Regions from separate parts of the Agaribacter flavus genome, predicted to be linked through region 3. Evidence: predicted binding sites of a transcription regulator. Region 3 holds the regulator's gene; each other region holds the start of a gene.

Region 1 (4,421 bases), 370 kb from region 3:
TGTGTTGTCAGCGACAGCATGGGCGCTGTATGCCCTTGCGCAAAAACGTTTGTTGATTGCATTTACTAGCCGACAACTAACATTTTTGATTTATCTTATTGGTGCTGTGTTGCTGACGCCCTTGAGTACCTTTTCAAGTTTGCAAAATTTGTCGTATTGGCAATGGTGGGTGCTCTTGTTTTGTTGTGTGAATACCATTGTTGGATATGGTGCTTTTACACGTGCCATGCATATATGGGAAGCATCAAAAGTGAGTGCAATAGTAGCCGTAGCGCCGGTATTTACGTATTTTGCAAATAAACTCGCCATAGTAATCGCGCCGGATGTTTACTTTGACGCTGAAATGGATTTACTTGCCTATTTTGGCGCTGGTATGATTATTTTAGGAGCTATTATTGCTAGTATAGGAAAGCGTCACGGCGCTTGAACTTTACGGCATTTTTTTTCGGTATATATCCGCCACCGCTAGTCCCCAACAGTGGAAAACACTTCCTCTTTCATTTCTTCGTATTTTTTTAAATGGGTGTTTTTAAGTGGCATGTTTTTTACAAAGCGATGTATGTCTTTTGCATCTTTTATTAGGTTTGGATCTGGCTTCTTACTGGCTTTTATCAATTTAACCAAGCATTGCAGCAAGTTGAGGTTAACACCGATATTAAGGGGGGCGACTTTTTTCGCCAACTGAAACTCTTCAAATGCATCGTGAAAGTTTCCGTTGCTGTATAGCGCAATGCCTTTTTTGGTATGCTCAACGTATTTATTTCTGGATGTTTCTGCGCTACTTTGCTCTGTTTCCATTAAATAGCGAATGGCGCTATCGATTTTGTTTGGATTTTGTTTTAAGAGTTTGACAAGTTTGTTGGCCTCTTCAAAGTCTCCCATATCAAACATAAGTTTAAGACTATCTGCTGCCATGGATACAGGGTATTCAGTAAATTCCTTTTCGATTTTGATTTGTGCTTCTTCCAAAATTCGCTTAGCTTCGGTTTGCTTACCGTCTAGATATTGCATGCGGGCTACAACAATTTGCTCGAAAATCTTAAAATCAAAATCTTCTCGTTTGCTTGATACCAATTCATCGTGCTGCAGGCGCTGCATTGTTAGTAGGGTTTCTTGAATTTGGCGATTTTTTATTTTTTTGTCTGGTGCATTCTCTGCAAAGTCGAGAATACTTCTTACGTAACCACATAAGTGGTTAACATTTTTATGTACTGAGCGGCGTGATAAGTCGTAGATGGCTTTTGCGCTATCCATGGCGATTTCGTAATCACCGTTTTCTCTGGCAATTTCACAAACACTGAAATGTCTTTCGATGGAAAATGGGGAAAGGCTCAACGCATCTTGAATGTATTTCAGCGCTTCGGGTTTTTTATCGAGTAATAAATACGCTTCGGCAACGATGTCATAGGCTTCGACACTATTGGCTGAATTATCAATCACTTTTTTGCCAAGCTCGATTGCTTTTTCGTAGTTTTGCATCAACAGCTGTGTTTTCGCCATAGCGCAAGCGGCCCAGTGCATCGGGCGCTCATCTAGGATTTTTTGCAATAGTTTATTGGCTGCTTGGTAGTTTTTCGTTTTCCAATACAAATTAACGAGTAGTTTTAAGCAGTGAGAGGTGTATCGAGGTTCAACTTCTAAAAAATGCTTGCAGTTTTCTATTGCTAGGTCGAATTTTTCGTAATCTATTTGACTGTACAAAGACGCTAAAGTGACACGCCTAGCAGTTGCCCGTGTAATACGTGCATTAAGCTGCGCTTGGGAAAAGGGTTTTATGAGGTAGTCGTCGGGTTGTTTTTCTATGGAGCCTAAAACCATGCTTTTGGCACTGTCACCGCTAATCATGATAAAAACAGTAGAAGGTTTTACCAAGCGGCGTTTTCTTATCTCTTCTAAGAGCTCAAAGCCATTTTTGCGGTTATTTCCTAAGTGGAGATCACAAATGATTATGTCGTATCGTGTGTTTTTACAGGCTTTCAAACCACCTTCTGCGGTCAGTTCAGTCGTCACGCGTTTGGCTCCAAGGTTACTAAGTAAGCCTTTGAGTAATAAAAGAAAAGGTCGTCTATCTTCAACCAGAAGGCAACGTTTATCTGAATAATCCAGTTTTTCCATTGAACTTAATTTTCGCTCGATTTAGGGAAGAGGCGCGGCATTGCGCTTTTGTTTAGTAGCTAATGTATATATCGTTCCAAATTGTGTTCCCTTGAGTATTGGTGGTAAAGGCCGATAACAAAATACATGGCGATGTTTAGGGCATGCCATGTATAGTAACTAGACGCACACGCCGTGCGTATAAAATAACTCAAATTGATAGGCAAAACTTGCTCATGCCGCAATTCATTTCACTCGACAATTTTATTGAACATCAAACATCGCTCAATAAGCATTTGGGCGAAGTGGGCGATGCAAATACAGCCACTTTGGGTTTGTTTGCTGGTATTTTGCAAGATGCGTTGGTGAGAGAGCATATTGCGTTAGAGGACACTGATGTGTTTTCAGATGTGACTAGTCAAAGGAGTACTGGCTATTACACACCGTATAAGCTTGCCGCTGACCCCACAACGTATGCGCAACAACAAGCACTTAATGAGCTTTTGGATAAAAAGCAAGTAGCCAGCTTTACACTCGCAAATGCCTTATGGTCAGACATTTTATCCATTCACAACAATGCTAATAAGATTGAAGATGAAGTGGTTCACAATGCTTCACACCATGCTCAAAATCGACTAGCGCACGGCGAAGATGCCGACTTAGGTGAGGGTATGACTGCCGACCCACTTCAACTCTATGAAATACTGCAAGCACTAAAACTTAAAAAAATGGATTGATATACATCAAGTTTTCATTTGCTTTTCTCGCTTTGTAAAAGGCTTTGTGCTAGATTGCGCGCCGCAGTTTTGCATTGGTTTTACGTTCCAACAAGCAAAGGATCAAAGATGAAAAATTACCTTGTATGCGCGATGTACAAATTTGTTGCGCTCGACAATTACAAAGATATCCGTAAACCGCTATGTGAGTTTATGGAAAAAAACAACATAAAAGGCACCTTGCTCCTAGCCCTTGAGGGTATCAATGGCACGGTCTCCGGCACCCGAGAAAATATTCAGAGCTTACTCGATTACTTGAATGCTGACAGTCGCATCAATCCAATTTCACACAAATTTTCTTGGCATGATGAACAGCCGTTTTATCGAACAAAAGTTAAGTTAAAGAAAGAAATTGTGACGATGGGTGTAGAAGGTATTGATCCCAAAAGAACGGTCGGCACCTATGTAAAACCCCAAGATTGGAATGCCTTGATTTCTGATCCCGAGGTAGTAGTCGTTGATACGCGCAATGACTACGAAATAGAAATCGGTACCTTCAAACATGCTATTAACCCCAATACGGCGTCTTTTCGTGAGTTTCCTGAATACGTAGAAAACACGCTCGACCCTGAAAAGCACAAAAAAGTGGCGATGTTTTGTACAGGGGGAATTCGTTGTGAAAAATCCACGGCTTTTCTAAAAGAAAAAGGCTTTGATGAGGTTTATCACTTGGAAGGGGGGATTTTGCAGTATCTGGAAGATGTACCAAAAGAAGAATCCTTGTGGGAAGGCGATTGTTTCGTATTCGATAACCGAGTGGCAGTCAACCATGACTTAGAGAAGAGTCACTACGACCAGTGTTACGGCTGCCGACTACCGATAACAGAAGAAGATAAACAAAGCCCTCAGTATGAGAAAGGGGTCAGTTGTCCTAAGTGCTTTGGGACACACACAGATGAACAATTAGCGCGATTTAGAGAGCGCGAGAAACAAGTTAACCTTGCTAAAAAACGAGATGAAGAACACGTCGGCACAGGCGCACGCGATGTTATGTTGCAAAAGCGCCAAGCAAAGGCAGAAGAACAGCGACAACGTGCATTATCAAATAGGTAATGCCTTTGGGTTATACATGGAAGTTCATCCTCTATTACCGCAAAACCGCTGCGAGTATATCCATTGCGGCTTTTAGCTAGACACTGGCTTGTGTATCAGAGTAAACTTAAGACTTAGAGTATAGTTGGGGAATGCGCTAATGAGCGAGACAAGTACCGAAAACAAATTAAGCCAAGAGCAAATCGCTTCAATTCGCAAAGACTTTGATTTTTTTGACCAAGACAAAAATGGTCAAATTGATTTAAAAGAGTTTGTCGAATTACTGACAATATTGTCACCAAAGACAAAAGCCAGTCATGTTGAAGAAGGCTTTAATTTGATTGATGGTAACAGTGACGGTTACATTGATTTTGAAGAGTTTCTTACTTGGTGGAATGAGTGCTGGTGGGAGTACTAAGCCACGCACGGTGTCACTCGTGGGGTAATAGATGAAGCTAGCCGCAGCTCAGCTTCAGTCAAAATCAGGAGATATTCAAGGGAATATCTCTAAGCACATCA
Region 2 (4,421 bases), on a different contig from region 3:
TACAAGGTAAATATTCAAAACTAGTATCAGTTGAAATGATAGAAGCTGTTGGAAAGGCCTTTTTACCTACTTTTTTCAAAAAATGCCAGTCCCTATTGAGCAACAATGGCATCATGCTCATTCAGTCTATCATCATCGACGACCGACGATATGACAGTTACGCAAACAGTGTCGATTTTATTCAAAAACACATTTTCCCAGGCGGTTTTCTACCATCACAATATGTGCTGAACAAACAAATTAAAAAATACACTGATATGAGTATTCGTGATGTTCATGACATAGGACTGGATTATGCACAAACACTTCGGGACTGGTTTCAAGCGTTCATGTCACAAAAAAATGCCTTAAATGAAGAGGGCTATGACGAACGCTTCATGCGAATGTGGCAATACTACTTAAACTATTGCGAAGGTGGTTTTCTAGAACGTGTAATTAGCACAGTGCAACTTGTCATGACTAAGCCAGGCTATCTTGAAGAGTTACAACGAGGATAGCAAAAACAATTGCTCTAGGGGAAACATAGCGGCTCTAAACCGCTATTGATTTATGATTCTGGCTGCGACAGAGATATGGGATCGGAGTACTTGGGCTTGCCCTGCGTAATGGCTATTTCTACTCGCCTGTTTAACGCTCTGGCTGCGGCAGTATCTTCATTACTCATAGGCTGCGTAGCTGCTTTCCCGATAACCCGCATTCTGGCTTCATCGAAGCCAGGCGCACGCCTTAACTCTTCTGCTACAGCAACCGCACGTTGTGCACTTAGATCCCAGTTAGAACTGTACAACTCATTTGATATCTGGATACCGTCACTGTGTCCAGTGATCTCAACATCCCCTGGCATATCATTAAGTAGTACGCCTAAGCGTCGAATAACTGGCACAAACTGCGGCTGTAAAAATGCTGAACCGGCAGAAAAAGAGCCATTTTCTCGAATCCTAATAATGATTTGTTGACCTAAATTTTCGACATCAACCGCACCGTCTTTTATTTCTTTTTGCAAAAGTTCTTCAACTTTCTTTTTGTTTTTTTCTTGGCGCTCTTTGTCAGCAGCAGCAGCGCCAGCCGTAGCAGTTTCATTCGCCGTTTTAGGTGACTGACCACCTCGGAAACTCCCCCGTTGTTTTTGTCTTCCGCCGGATGAGTCATCTTCACCCTCTTGAAAGTTTAGCATCGGGCGAGTGATGTCTTGAGTAACCTGTTGTATGGTTTCAATGGGTGTTGGATCAGGTTTACCGGGTCTAAATTCGAGCGCCACGACACTGGTACCTTTGGGGATATCTTTTAACTCAACTTTGTTTTGTACACCAAAAGCAAACTTCATCGAGCCTGCAATTTGCTTAAATTTTTTGACATCCATTTCTGAAAAAGAAAGCAACAATACAAAAAAGCACATCAACAAAGACATTAAGTCAGCAAATGTCCCCATCCATGCCGGTAAGCCCTCGGGAGGGCATTTGGGGCATTCTTGTTCTTCCATTATTCGGCCTCACTTGATTTGCGTTTACCTTCCGCAATATAGCCTTTGAGTACACCTTCAATAACACGGGGGTTTTGCCCATCGGCAATGCCTAAAATACCATCAAGAATCAAGCTTTGATTGAGTTTTTCTTCTCCACAACGGACTTGAAGTTTAAATGCTACGGGCAAGCAAAACAGGTTGGCAAGCATCGCACCATACAAAGTCGTGAGTAGTGCTACTGCCATTGCAGGTCCAATCGATTTAGGGTCATCCATGTTTGACAACATGGCAACCAAACCTATCAACGTACCAATCATTCCCATAGCCGGCGCGACATCTCCCATTGACTTAAAGATGACTGAGCCAGAATCATGGCGTTCTGTAGTATTTGATATATCCTTGGCCATTGTTGCTCTCACCACATCAACGTCATGACCATCGACTAACATATCCACGCCTTTTTGCATGAAAGGGTTTTCTATTTCGGCTTCTTCTAAGGCTAAAAAACCACCTTTTCGTGCGGCGTCTGCCATTTCTACGATTTTCTCTATCAGTTCTTCTGGCGCTTGAAGCTTAAAGGAAAATGCTTTTGCCACAACCTTGCCTGCCCCCAAAAACTGGGACATGGGGTATTGCATTAATACGACAAAAATCGAACCGCCAAATACAATAAGCACCGATGGAACATTGAAGAAAATAGTAATATCTCCTCCCAGAATCATCGCCATGACGACGAATCCTAGTGCGCCTAAAAATCCGACAAGGGTTGCTAAATCCACTGAAAACTCCTAAAAATTTTAATGCTTTGCAGTCAAAAAGGTGTAACAGACTCTACAGAAGTTAACGGCAAGCCCTAGCAATCCTTTATTAAAAAGAAAACTCCCGCAAACAACTCTGCAACAGGCAATGGACTGCGCGCTCACGCGTCATTTTTAAATTGAATTTACAGGCGGGTTTAGGTATCGTTCAGTCCAGTTTTTTATTGTGAAAAGACACGCTATCTAAATTATGAACACCGACAACCTTTCTTTTGAACAAGCCATGCAGGAATTAGAGCAAATTGTGTCTCAAATGGAACAAGGCGATATTAGTTTAGAGGCCTCACTTAAAAGCTTCGAGCGTGGTATTTCTCTTGCTCGACATAGCCAATCCTTGCTAAACAAAGCAGAACAAAAAGTAAAAATACTGACCAGCAATGGTATTGATGAAAACTTGCAAGATTTCACTGCTCACGACTAGGTTCTTATGAGTGAAACCTTAGCATTGCTGCAAGATGAAACTAACGCGGCCTTAAAACGCAGTTTTGAAAGCTTAGCTTCTAACCTTCAATATACCGATTCATACTTATTGCAGGCTGTTTCTTATTCGTTGTTAAATGGCGGAAAAAGAATGCGTCCACTATTACTGCGTCTGACGGGTAAAATGTTATCCGCAGATACCCAAGATTTAAACGTTGCAGCCTTGGCATTAGAATGTATTCATGCGTATTCATTAGTTCACGACGATTTACCAGCTATGGACGACGATGCACTGCGTCGCGGGAAGCCAACTTGCCACATTCAATTTAACGAAGCGACGGCGATATTGGCAGGAGATGCTTTACAATCGATGGCTTTCGAATGTCTCAGCTCAATGCCGATGAGCGAGTATGGAGAGAGTAAGCGAGCTAAACTGGTTGCCATTTTATCAAGAGCAGCCGGTATTAGAGGTATGTGCCAAGGGCAAAGCCTAGACTTACTCGCGACAGATAAAGCTATTTCTTTAGAACAACTGAGTGAGTTACACAGACTAAAGACGGGTGCTTTAATTGAATCAGCGGTCAGTATGGCAAGCTGTTTGTCTCCACAAGCTAGTGAAGAAACCGATGAACACTTACGCAAGTATGCAAGAGCAATTGGCCTCGCTTTTCAAATTCAAGATGACATACTCGATGTAACATCTGATACCCTAACACTAGGTAAACCTCAGGGGTCTGATGTCGAAAATAACAAATCTACCTTTGTCACACATTTAGGTTTGCAAGGTGCAAAAGAAGCCTTAAAGACACAGTATCAAGAAGCACTACAAGCATTAACGCAATTGCCTTACAATACCGAAGATTTACGGTGTTTTACTGACTATATGGTCGCCAGAATTCATTGATTCTGGTCACCGTTCAACAAGATATTAAATAAGACAAAAAAGCATGACCCTAGATTTATCACAGTATCCGCATTTAGCCCTTGCCAATACGCCCAAAGAACTTCGGCAATTGTCAAAACATCAGCTAAATAAAATAGCCAAAGAGCTTCGGCTATTTCTACTTAACTGTGTAAGTCAAAGTAGCGGTCACTTCGCTTCTGGCTTGGGTACAGTAGAACTGACCGTCGCCCTACACTACGTCTACAATACCCCCTTTGATCGCTTAGTTTGGGACGTGGGTCACCAAGCATACCCGCACAAAATACTCACCGGTCGTAGAGACCGCATGACTACTATTCGTCAAAAAGAAGGCTTACACCCTTTTCCTTGGCCGCCTGAAAGTGAGTACGATACTTTTGCCGTAGGGCATTCCTCTACCTCCATCAGTGCCGCACTCGGTATGGCCATTGCGGCGAAAAAAGAAAATAAGGGCAGGAAGGTCGTAGCGGTTATCGGAGACGGAGCGATGACAGCGGGTTTAGCTTTTGAAGCATTAAACCACGGAGGTGACATTAACGAAGACTTGCTGGTCGTGTTAAACGACAATGAAATGTCGATTTCAGAAAATGTGGGCGCGTTAAATAGTCACCTCACTCGGCTACTCACAGGCTCCCTCTTTAACTCTTTTCGAGACGGCAGTAAAAAGCTACTTAGTAACGTTCCACCAATCAAAGAACTCGCTAGTCGTGCCGAAGAACACATTAAAGGCATGGTTGCACCTGGTACAATATTTGAGGAACTCGGTTTTCACTATGCCGGTCCAATAGACGGGCACGAT
Region 3 (4,421 bases):
CGTGTGATATCCGCGAAAAATCGCGTTTAGCAAGTCTGCATCTTCTGGATTATTTTCTAAATCAACCAGTTGCTCTTGGAGTTGCTCAAGTATCTCCCCTGCTTCAACTAGAAAATCTTGTAAAATATCCTCGTCGACCTCAAATGACATTGAATGTCTCCCCTAAAATCCTAAACTAGACAACAAATCGTCAACGTCATCTTGGTTTTGCGCAACATCGTCACGACCTTCTGCGTTGAGAATTGGCCCTTCGGCTTTAACCTTATCGTCAGATTTGTCAGAAGGTTGAGCTTTATCTTTTTTGGCAGCTTGGTTTGCGTCTGTTTCTTCACTAAACGTGGCCAACATTTCGACCAAGCCATCTTCCACTTCACTCACCAACTCGATAACCCTGCGGATCACTTGCCCAGTCAGGTCTTGATAACCCTGTGCCATCAACACTTCGGTTAACATTGAGTTGAGTGACGCAGAGTCCTTTTGCGCATCGCTGAGTAGATCGTCAAGCTCGTAGCAAAGCGACTTAAATTCACCGAGTTCGATCTGACGATTCATGAGCTTTTTCCAGTTTGGAATAAGTCCAGTTAGCCTGTCGTTGAGTTGTTCGGCAAGCGGCATACTTCGCTCTACCGCATCCATAGTTGAGTTGGCCGCTTTTTCCGTCTCTTCAATGACGTACTCAAGGCGAGATTGTGCATCTGGAATGGCCGTATTTGTAATTTGTGTCAACTTTTCGTCTAACTGAAAGTTAACTAAAGAATCGTGCAGTTGACGGGTCAGTTTACCTACCTCAGAAAACAACTCTGTCGATTCTCGCAAAGACGCACTGTGAACGATATCATTTGCTGAACCAATGTCGCCGCTTTCCAAATAGGCCACAAGTTCTTTCGCTTCTTCAAGCGAAATCAAGGCAGTTTCGTTTGTCATAGCCTAAACCTCTATTAGTAATGTGCTTAGCCTAGACGTTCGAAAATCTTGTCCAGTTTCTCTTTCAGCGTTGCTGCTGTGAAAGGTTTAACTACATAACCGTTCACCCCAGCTTGCGCTGCAGCAACAATTTGTTCTTTTTTGGCTTCAGCCGTTACCATTAACACGGGTAAGTGCTTTAGCTTGTCGTCTGATCGAATCGCGCGAAGCAAGTCTATACCTTGCATGCCGGGCATGTTCCAATCGGTCACTACAAAGTCGAAATCGCCTTGTTGTAACATCGGCAACGCTGTATTGCCGTCATCTGCTTCCTGGATATTGGTAAACCCTAGATCTTTCAATAGGTTTTTAATGATTCGCCGCATTGTTGAAAAATCATCAACAACGAGGATTTTCATATTCTTATCCAAAACTACCTCCAATGTGGAATAATATTATCTGTATAACTCTATTCAGCCGTACGCCACGATTGCATTTTAGCTTTGAGCTTAAGCATCGCTTGACTGTGAATTTGACTCACTCTTGACTCACTTACTTCAAGTACTTCACCAATTTCACGTAAATTTAACTCTTCGTCGTAATACAACGATAAAACAATCGCTTCACGCTCTGGTAATGTAGTTATCGCCCGAGCCAGCGCTTTCTGAAATGATCCTTGCATCATTTCTTCAAAAGGACGGTCAGATCCCTTGGTTTCTTCGTTCGTCAATACGTCTTCAGATACGCCAAGGTCTTCAATTCCAACGAGTTTTCCGGCATTTACCTCATTCAACATTTGATGATAGCTTTGCAAAGAAACATTTAGTTTTTCTGCTACTTCGTTATCGCGCGCGTCTCTCCCCGTTTCTCTTTCGACGGTATTGATTGCTTCGGTAATGGCGCGAGAATTTTTATGCACTGAGCGCGGCGTCCAGTCTCCCTTGCGGATTTCATCTAACATCGCTCCGCGAATACGGATGCCTGCAAAGGTTTCAAAGCTCGCTCCTTTAGAGCCATCAAAATTTCGAGCCGCTTCTAATAAGCCAATCATGCCCGATTGAATCAAGTCATCTATTAACACACTAGCAGGTAACCTTGCCATCAAGTGGTGTGCAATCCTCTTAACCAGCGGCGCGTGTCTTTCGACAAGCTGATTTTTGTCTATTTGCTGTTGATATACTGTCACTTTATTACTCACTTTTGCTTACCTAGTCTTGCAAAGACACTAAATTCTCGATGAAGAACTCGAGATGCCCACCGGCTTGAATCGGCACAGGCCACGACGCGACGTTTTCCGCTAGTTGATTGATGGCTTTCGCCGCTCCAGAAGCTGGATATGCATCGACAATGGCTGTTTGCTTGCGTATCGATTTACGCACATTTTCGTCAAAGGGTACGATGCTCACTAGCTCTAAGGCTACATCGAGAAACCGCCCTGTCACCTTCGACAGTTTATTGAATAATTCTTGACCTTCGCGCTCACTCCTCACCATATTGGCGACAACTTTGAAGTTAAATACGCCGTGCTCGCGGTTGAGTATTTTTATTAGTGCATAGGCGTCAGTTAGTGAAGTTGGCTCGTCACATACTACGATAATGACGTCTTGTGCTGCCCGAGAAAAGCTGACCACCATGTCTGATATACCCGCTGCAGTATCAACCAGCAGCATATCGATAGGCGTTTGCAATTCGCCAAACGCGCGTATTAGTCCAGCGTGCTCTCTGGCACCGAGTTCTGCCATGGACTGCGTACCAGAGGTAGCCGGTGCGATTTTTACACCGTGTGGGCCTGTGACCAGTATTTCATCGAGTGTGCAATCGCCAGAAAGGACGTGTGATAAATTGCGATCCACGCGTAAACCCAGCATGACATCAACGTTTGCCAAGCCTAAATCCGCATCTAAGACCAAAACACGGGATCCGCGTTTGGCAGAGGCAATCGCCAAATTGAGGGTAAGGTTTGTTTTGCCAACGCCACCTTTACCACCGGTGACTGCGACTACTTTAATCTGTTTGGACTGATTCATTCGTCTTAAGCTACTCGCTTGATCTACCATCATAAACCACCAGCACTCGCTAGTGGATTACGCGGTTGTTGAGGCAATCCATATTTTTTATAAAGTTTAGCTGCGACAAGTGTCAGGTTACCTGAGTCAGCCAGTTTGATGTCTTCCGGAACGCGTTGACCATCTGTAACATAGCTCAATGATAAATCATTTTCAATCACAACACTCAATGCCTCGCCCAAGCTGTAACATTCGTCCAGCTTGGAGAAAATGCAACCGCGAATATCTGTGTGGCTGTATGTTTTTACTGTTTCATTTAGCACTTTGTATTGAGAGCCTGCAGGCAACACTAGATACTTTTTGATATCTACGGATAAACCATTTTCATACTCATTTAATTGCTCTATGAGTCTCGCATCTCGCTGACTGAACCCTGCTGTATCAATCAGAATTAAACGCTTATTGCGCATTTGGTAGAGAATCTGATTTAGCTCATCAGCATTTTGTGCCTTTTTCACGCTACAACCAATAATACGGCCATAGGTAGCAAGTTGCTCAAACGCTGCAATTCGGTATGTATCAATGGTTATCAGAGCAACCTGATCTGATCCATATTTTTGTGCATACTTCGCTGCCAATTTCGCAAGCGTTGTCGTTTTACCTGTGCCAGTCGGACCAACTAATGCCACGATACCCGCTTGGTTTAGTATGTCATTACTACCCACAACTAAGCGATTCGACAGCAGATTGAGCAAATACTTCCAACCTTCTTTTTCGTCAATCTGGTGAGGCAAGAAATTAATAAACTGTTGACACAGTTGCTCACTGATCCCCATACCTATTAGCTGTTCATGGAGATAATGATGTACAGGATTGTTGCGACGTTTGCGCTCTTCGGATAATTCTGAAACCTGAAACTTTAAAACATTTTTGATTGATTCTAATTCTGCTCTAATGCTGTCTAGCTGTTCTGGCTCTAATACACTCGGCGGTGGGCTTAAATTTGCCGCTTGCGTATTACCAAAATCTTCATCATCACCCAACTCACTAAAGGCGGGTGAGCGCACCATGCTGTCATCTGCTCGCAAGCTTTCTCTTAGTAAGCTTTCTCTAGCCGAAGTCGTTCTGGGTATGTTTTCTGTCGGTGTATTTTCTCTAGGTATATTGCGCGCTTGAAAGTTTGTCTGAGCTTGTTGATGGACATTCCGCGCTGTATTTTGTGTAAATTCAGTAGTGTTTGCCGCCCCCTGAAGTTTAGGTGACGCTTGCTGCATGTCTTGGGTTTGCTGCCTATTGTTCGTCTCGTAACTCTGATGAGTACTCGTTGCAAATTCGGTTTGCCCGTTAGACGTTTGCCTTTCTAACAACGCTCGCAAACTGTCATTTTCTTCATTGCCGATGATCTCACTAAAGCTAGGTTTTGCACTCAGCGGTGGTGCCGGATCGGGGTTGGCAGCAGAAGGGTCAACCGCAGCCACTAACTCTACGCCATTCGACTTCTTCTTATTTGAC
Region 4 (4,421 bases), on a different contig from region 3:
GCTATTTGATAATTGCCGGGTACAGCGTCGTTACCTGGTGTGGCGGTAAAAGGCGAAATGTTTTCACTTGGGTTTTCGATGGTAGGCTCTCGCCCAGAAAGGTTATTTACGTCTTGTAATGCTTTTAACGCATCTTCAAATTCAGATAGTTTTGATTTGACTTGTCCAACAGCAGAAATTTCCGCTTCGAGGGCGGATTCTTGTCGATTCAATCTTTGTAGCTTAGGCCCGCGCTCGGCAGACAATAGCTGTTGTACTAAAGACTCCAGATCAAGACCTGAGCCTACACCTAAGGATTGAATCGACATAAATCACCTCATATTATGCCCGCCCATTTATGATGATACCAACCGTGTTGGTTGGATCGGCGGCTAACTCTTGAACTCTTGCGGCAAAATCAAGCACTTCCTCGGAAGGGATTTGCCGGATAACATCGCCTGACGCTTTGTCTTTGACCGTCACAACTTGCTTTGACGTATCACTATCAACCGAAAACGCAAGTTCTGTGCCTGTTGTTCGCAAAAATTCAGTGACACTTCCGATTGCCTCAGAAATGTCTACATTTTCCTCTCTCGCTTTGGTATCGGCATTACTCAAATTTTCTTTAAGCTTTTTTTCGATAGCTTGCTTTTGAGGAAGTTCAGCGACAGATTTGTCAACAAATTTCACCTGCTGCATAGCGACAGGATTATCTCCCGCACTATGTTGACTCGCCCCTGTTTGAAAGCCGACGAGATTACTGCTTACAAATGATTTTTCATTAATTGACGTCGCTGCATCCCTTGCAACTGCTTGTCCAATTCTGGTGTTTACGATATCCATAATACACTCCTACTGAAAAATGAGGAGCGGCATCACCGATACTGCTGGTGACCCGCCCGTTCAACGCAACTGTTACAAAACCCTTAAGCCTGAACCAGACCTAACCGAGTAGAGACAAGGCTATTTGTGGGCGTTGGTTGGCTTGACTTAACACTGACAACGAAGCTTGTTGTAAAATTTGGTTTTTAGTTAAACTTGCCGTTTCTGCTGCAAAATCGGTATCTTGAATACGCGAACGTGCAGCCGATAAATTCTCACTCACGTTACTGATGTTTCGAATACTTGATTGAAAACGGTTTTCAACCGCACCAAGGCTCGCACGAATAGTACCTACTGCTGATATCGCATTATCTATCGTAGTCAGTGCGCCTGAGGCATTAGCTGAAGTGTCTACCGCCACCGCATTGACACCTAAACCTGTCGCGCTAAACCCAGCGGTAGGAATAGCAGCAGCACGTAAATCGACATTGACTTTTTGACCTGCATTGGCGCCCACCAAAAAGCTAGAGTTATAGGTTCCGCTAAATATGTTTTGTCCGTTGAACTCGGTTGTCGTAGCGATACGAGAAATTTCAAGCTTAAGCGCTGATACTTCACGATTGAGTGCAGTGCGATCCGCGGCGGTGTTAATACCATTTTGAGATTGAACCGCTAATTGACGAATGCGTTGTAGCGCGTTTGTCGTTTCGCCTAGAGCACCTTCCGCCGTTTGAGTTAACGAAATACCGTCATTTGCGTTTCTTACTGCTTCGTTCAAACCGTTAATTTGCGCAGTAAGCTTATCTGAGATTTGTAGACCGGCAGCATCATCAGCTGCACTATTAATACGAAATCCAGACGATAAACGCTCAAACGATTTATTTAACGCGTTGCTTGAATCAAAAAGTTGACGTTGTGCGTTAATCGCACTGATATTTGTGTTTACAGTTAATGACATACTACCTCCAAAAGCCAAAAATTTGTGAGAGAGCCGCCAATTTGCGACAAATTTCTGACTACTTTTCTTTTGTGTGTGTTTTAGGTTCACTACGCCTAAAACCATGACCTCATTTAGATAAACCGTTTTTTAAATGATTTATCCCTCAACTATAGTTATCGACAGGGACTAAAGAAGCTTTAGGGAATTTCTCAAAAAAAATAAAATAATTTTTATCTCTTTGTTTTTTATTTAATTTTAAGCCAAATAAAAATTCAAAAAACGCCTAAAAAGCATCAATAAATAGATTTTCAAGGGTATGAATTTGTGCTGAAAAGGGATTGTTGGAATGGCTATTTTTTATTTGTTGGTATGCAAACAACTCAGAGAGATTATGCTTGGAAGCCCCTTCCTCTGCTTTGTCGCAAAATTTATTTTTCATGGATAACAGATCAAAGCGTATATGGATATACTCGCAGCGATTTTACGATAATGGAGAGGAAGGGGGCTTCCAAATATAATCTCGCCGCGAACACAACAATATCAACAAAGGATTTTTAACTGTTCAAAAAAAGTTGGTATGTGACTTGCTTTTGAAAAAGGGAAGATTTGAAAAAAGGCTGAGCCATGGGGCGGCCCAGCCAACTTGCTCACGTTAGGAGATGGAGCAAACTCTTTTCGTCGACTGGCAGGATTGTAGAACGTATACTGGCCTCTCAACCAAATCCTACACTCTCAGTCTTGTTAGTCGACTTTTTACTACTTATGCTTCTTAAGTAAGTGCCTTCCTTGGCACGGAGAGGGCCTCTCAAGCCGTCAAAACCTATAATAATTATTACCTTAGAAGCTAATTTCTATTGTTTTTAGATTATCCTTGTAACAAGCTCAAAGCCGCTTGAGGTCTTTGATTTGCCTGCGTCAATATACTCGTACTTGCCTGCTGAATAATTTGCAAGCGAGTCAAACTTGCCGTTTCTGCGGCAAAATCTGTATCTCTGATGCGCGATCTTGCCGCTGATACATTTTCGCTAATGTTTGATAAGTTTCGAATCGTTGACTGGAACCTATTTTGAATCGCACCAAGATCAGCGCGTTTTCCATCCACTACAGCAATAGCGTCATCAATTTCCTGCAAAGAAGCAGAAGCATCTCCAGGTGTAGACACAGTTAGTGTAAAAGCTCCGAACAAACCGCTGTAACCAAAGCCATTAGCACGGCTCACATTGATACTGATCGTCTGCCCAGCATTCGCGCCTACTAAGAATTTTGCCGAATAAGTGCCGTCAAGTACGTCTACCCCCGCGAATTGAGTAGTGGAGGCAATTCGAGAGATCTCGACTTTTAATGCCGACACTTCTTTTTGCAGTGCCTGCCTATCTTCAACGGTATTAATACCATTTTGACTCTGAATGGCTAACACGCGTATTCTTTGTAAAGCAGTAGTGGTTTCTTGCAAGGCACCTTCTACCGTTTGAGCAAGTGAAATACCATCGTTGGCATTTCTAACTGCCTGATCCAAGCCCATGATCTGCGAAGTCATGCGATTTGAAATCTGTAAACCTGCCGCGTCGTCTTTCGCGCTGTTTATTCGCAAGCCTGAAGACAACCTTTCAAAGGCGGTATTTAAATTTGTGGTTGTGTCTGTCATGTAGCGTCTTGCGCTCAAGGACGAGACATTAGTATTTACAAAAAGTGACATAAGTTACTCCTAACGATTTTCTCTGTTTGCTCTATTGTTTTTATTTTGAGCACTTTTTAATAAAATTGGCACATAACGTGCTTTCCAATACTTAAGAATCAGGGACTGATTCATTCGTTATCAACACTAGATAACGGAGCATGAAAGCTGTAACTAAGAGCGAAAGCTCTATGCTGACGGGCGGGTATGGTGTTCCAGACCTCATACCTCTCACTACCTCCTGGCGTCATTCCTGTCAGTCGGCAGTTTAGTTACTTTCCCATCAACTAAATTCTTTACTTAATACTTTTTACTTCTTGACGTTAATATCATTGTTAGCAGGCAATGTTTGACCGTCGCCAGTGGCAAGCACCAGTGAGGTTTGATTGATTCTCCTAACGATTCAACGCTTTGTTTTTGCTTTTATTATTAATACAAACTGGTTTTTATTATTTAATTACTTGCTTTGTATCAGCTTGCTTAATTTTGTTATCGAACAGATACAGAAAAACCTTTAGAGATTTTCTAAATTATTTGAAAAATACTTATTTGACAGGTACTTATGTGGCCAGGCTGATTGCCTGGCCGACCGCCCATTTTTGAAAGAGTGGGCAAACTCTTGTCTGTTTGGCTAGTGTAAGCTAGTACTACCTCCTGGCTTCATTCCCCAAACAGTAGGGTCAGTAAGGCTTAACCAAGAAGCTGAAGCGCGGCCTGAGGACGCTGATTCGCTTGTGATAGTACGGTTGTGCTTGCCTGCTGAAGAATCTGATTACGCGTCAAGTTTGCAGTTTCTGATGCAAAGTCAGTATCTTGGATACGCGAACGTGCAGCTGAAACGTTTTCTGTGACGTTAGACAGGTTACGGATAGTTGATTGGAAACGGTTAGTCAAGGCACCTAAATCAGCTCTATTTGCACCAACAGTGGAAAGCGCCGCATCGATGGAAGCAATAGCAGCACTGGCATCACCTGAGGTAGCAACCGTTAAGGCATTAATACCTAA

The links. Region 3 encodes FliA, which starts transcription of late flagellar genes. Its sites were predicted from a motif close to CTAAAGNTNNNNNNNNNNNNGCCGATA; they were not measured.
Region 1: a site for FliA is predicted at 2,206-2,232, ahead of ACFOHL_RS00455 (VC2046/SO_2500 family protein). Genes of this name have one in related genera too.
Region 2: a site for FliA is predicted at 2,304-2,330, ahead of pomA (flagellar motor protein PomA). Genes of this name have one in related genera too.
Region 4: a site for FliA is predicted at 1,916-1,942, ahead of ACFOHL_RS09490 (flagellin N-terminal helical domain-containing protein). Genes of this name have one in related genera too.

The regions. Positions count from the first base shown of each region.
Region 1 is NZ_JBHRSW010000004.1:92,130-96,550, reverse strand. Features, by position in the region: gene ACFOHL_RS00465 (DMT family transporter) at 1-427, shown strand, start outside; gene ACFOHL_RS00460 (response regulator) at 466-2,115, opposite strand; gene ACFOHL_RS00455 (VC2046/SO_2500 family protein) at 2,331-2,831, shown strand; gene trhO (oxygen-dependent tRNA uridine(34) hydroxylase TrhO) at 2,940-3,923, shown strand; gene ACFOHL_RS00445 (EF-hand domain-containing protein) at 4,063-4,320, shown strand; gene ACFOHL_RS00440 (carbon-nitrogen hydrolase family protein) at 4,352-4,421, shown strand, end outside.
Region 2 is NZ_JBHRSW010000017.1:33,688-38,108, forward strand. Features, by position in the region: gene ACFOHL_RS10650 (class I SAM-dependent methyltransferase) at 1-497, shown strand, start outside; gene ACFOHL_RS10655 (flagellar motor protein MotB) at 548-1,480, opposite strand; gene pomA (flagellar motor protein PomA) at 1,480-2,241, opposite strand; gene ACFOHL_RS10665 (exodeoxyribonuclease VII small subunit) at 2,471-2,701, shown strand; gene ACFOHL_RS10670 (polyprenyl synthetase family protein) at 2,708-3,604, shown strand; gene dxs (1-deoxy-D-xylulose-5-phosphate synthase) at 3,648-4,421, shown strand, end outside.
Region 3 is NZ_JBHRSW010000004.1:458,593-463,013, forward strand. Features, by position in the region: gene ACFOHL_RS02045 (chemotaxis protein CheA) at 1-150, opposite strand, end outside; gene ACFOHL_RS02050 (protein phosphatase CheZ) at 163-924, opposite strand; gene cheY (chemotaxis response regulator CheY) at 951-1,334, opposite strand; gene ACFOHL_RS02060 (RNA polymerase sigma factor FliA) at 1,373-2,101, opposite strand; gene ACFOHL_RS02065 (MinD/ParA family protein) at 2,112-2,963, opposite strand; gene flhF (flagellar biosynthesis protein FlhF) at 2,960-4,421, opposite strand, start outside.
Region 4 is NZ_JBHRSW010000015.1:10,457-14,877, forward strand. Features, by position in the region: gene fliD (flagellar filament capping protein FliD) at 1-308, opposite strand, end outside; gene ACFOHL_RS09485 (flagellar protein FlaG) at 322-822, opposite strand; gene ACFOHL_RS09490 (flagellin N-terminal helical domain-containing protein) at 923-1,759, opposite strand; gene ACFOHL_RS09495 (flagellin N-terminal helical domain-containing protein) at 2,607-3,437, opposite strand; gene ACFOHL_RS09500 (flagellin N-terminal helical domain-containing protein) at 4,107-4,421, opposite strand, start outside.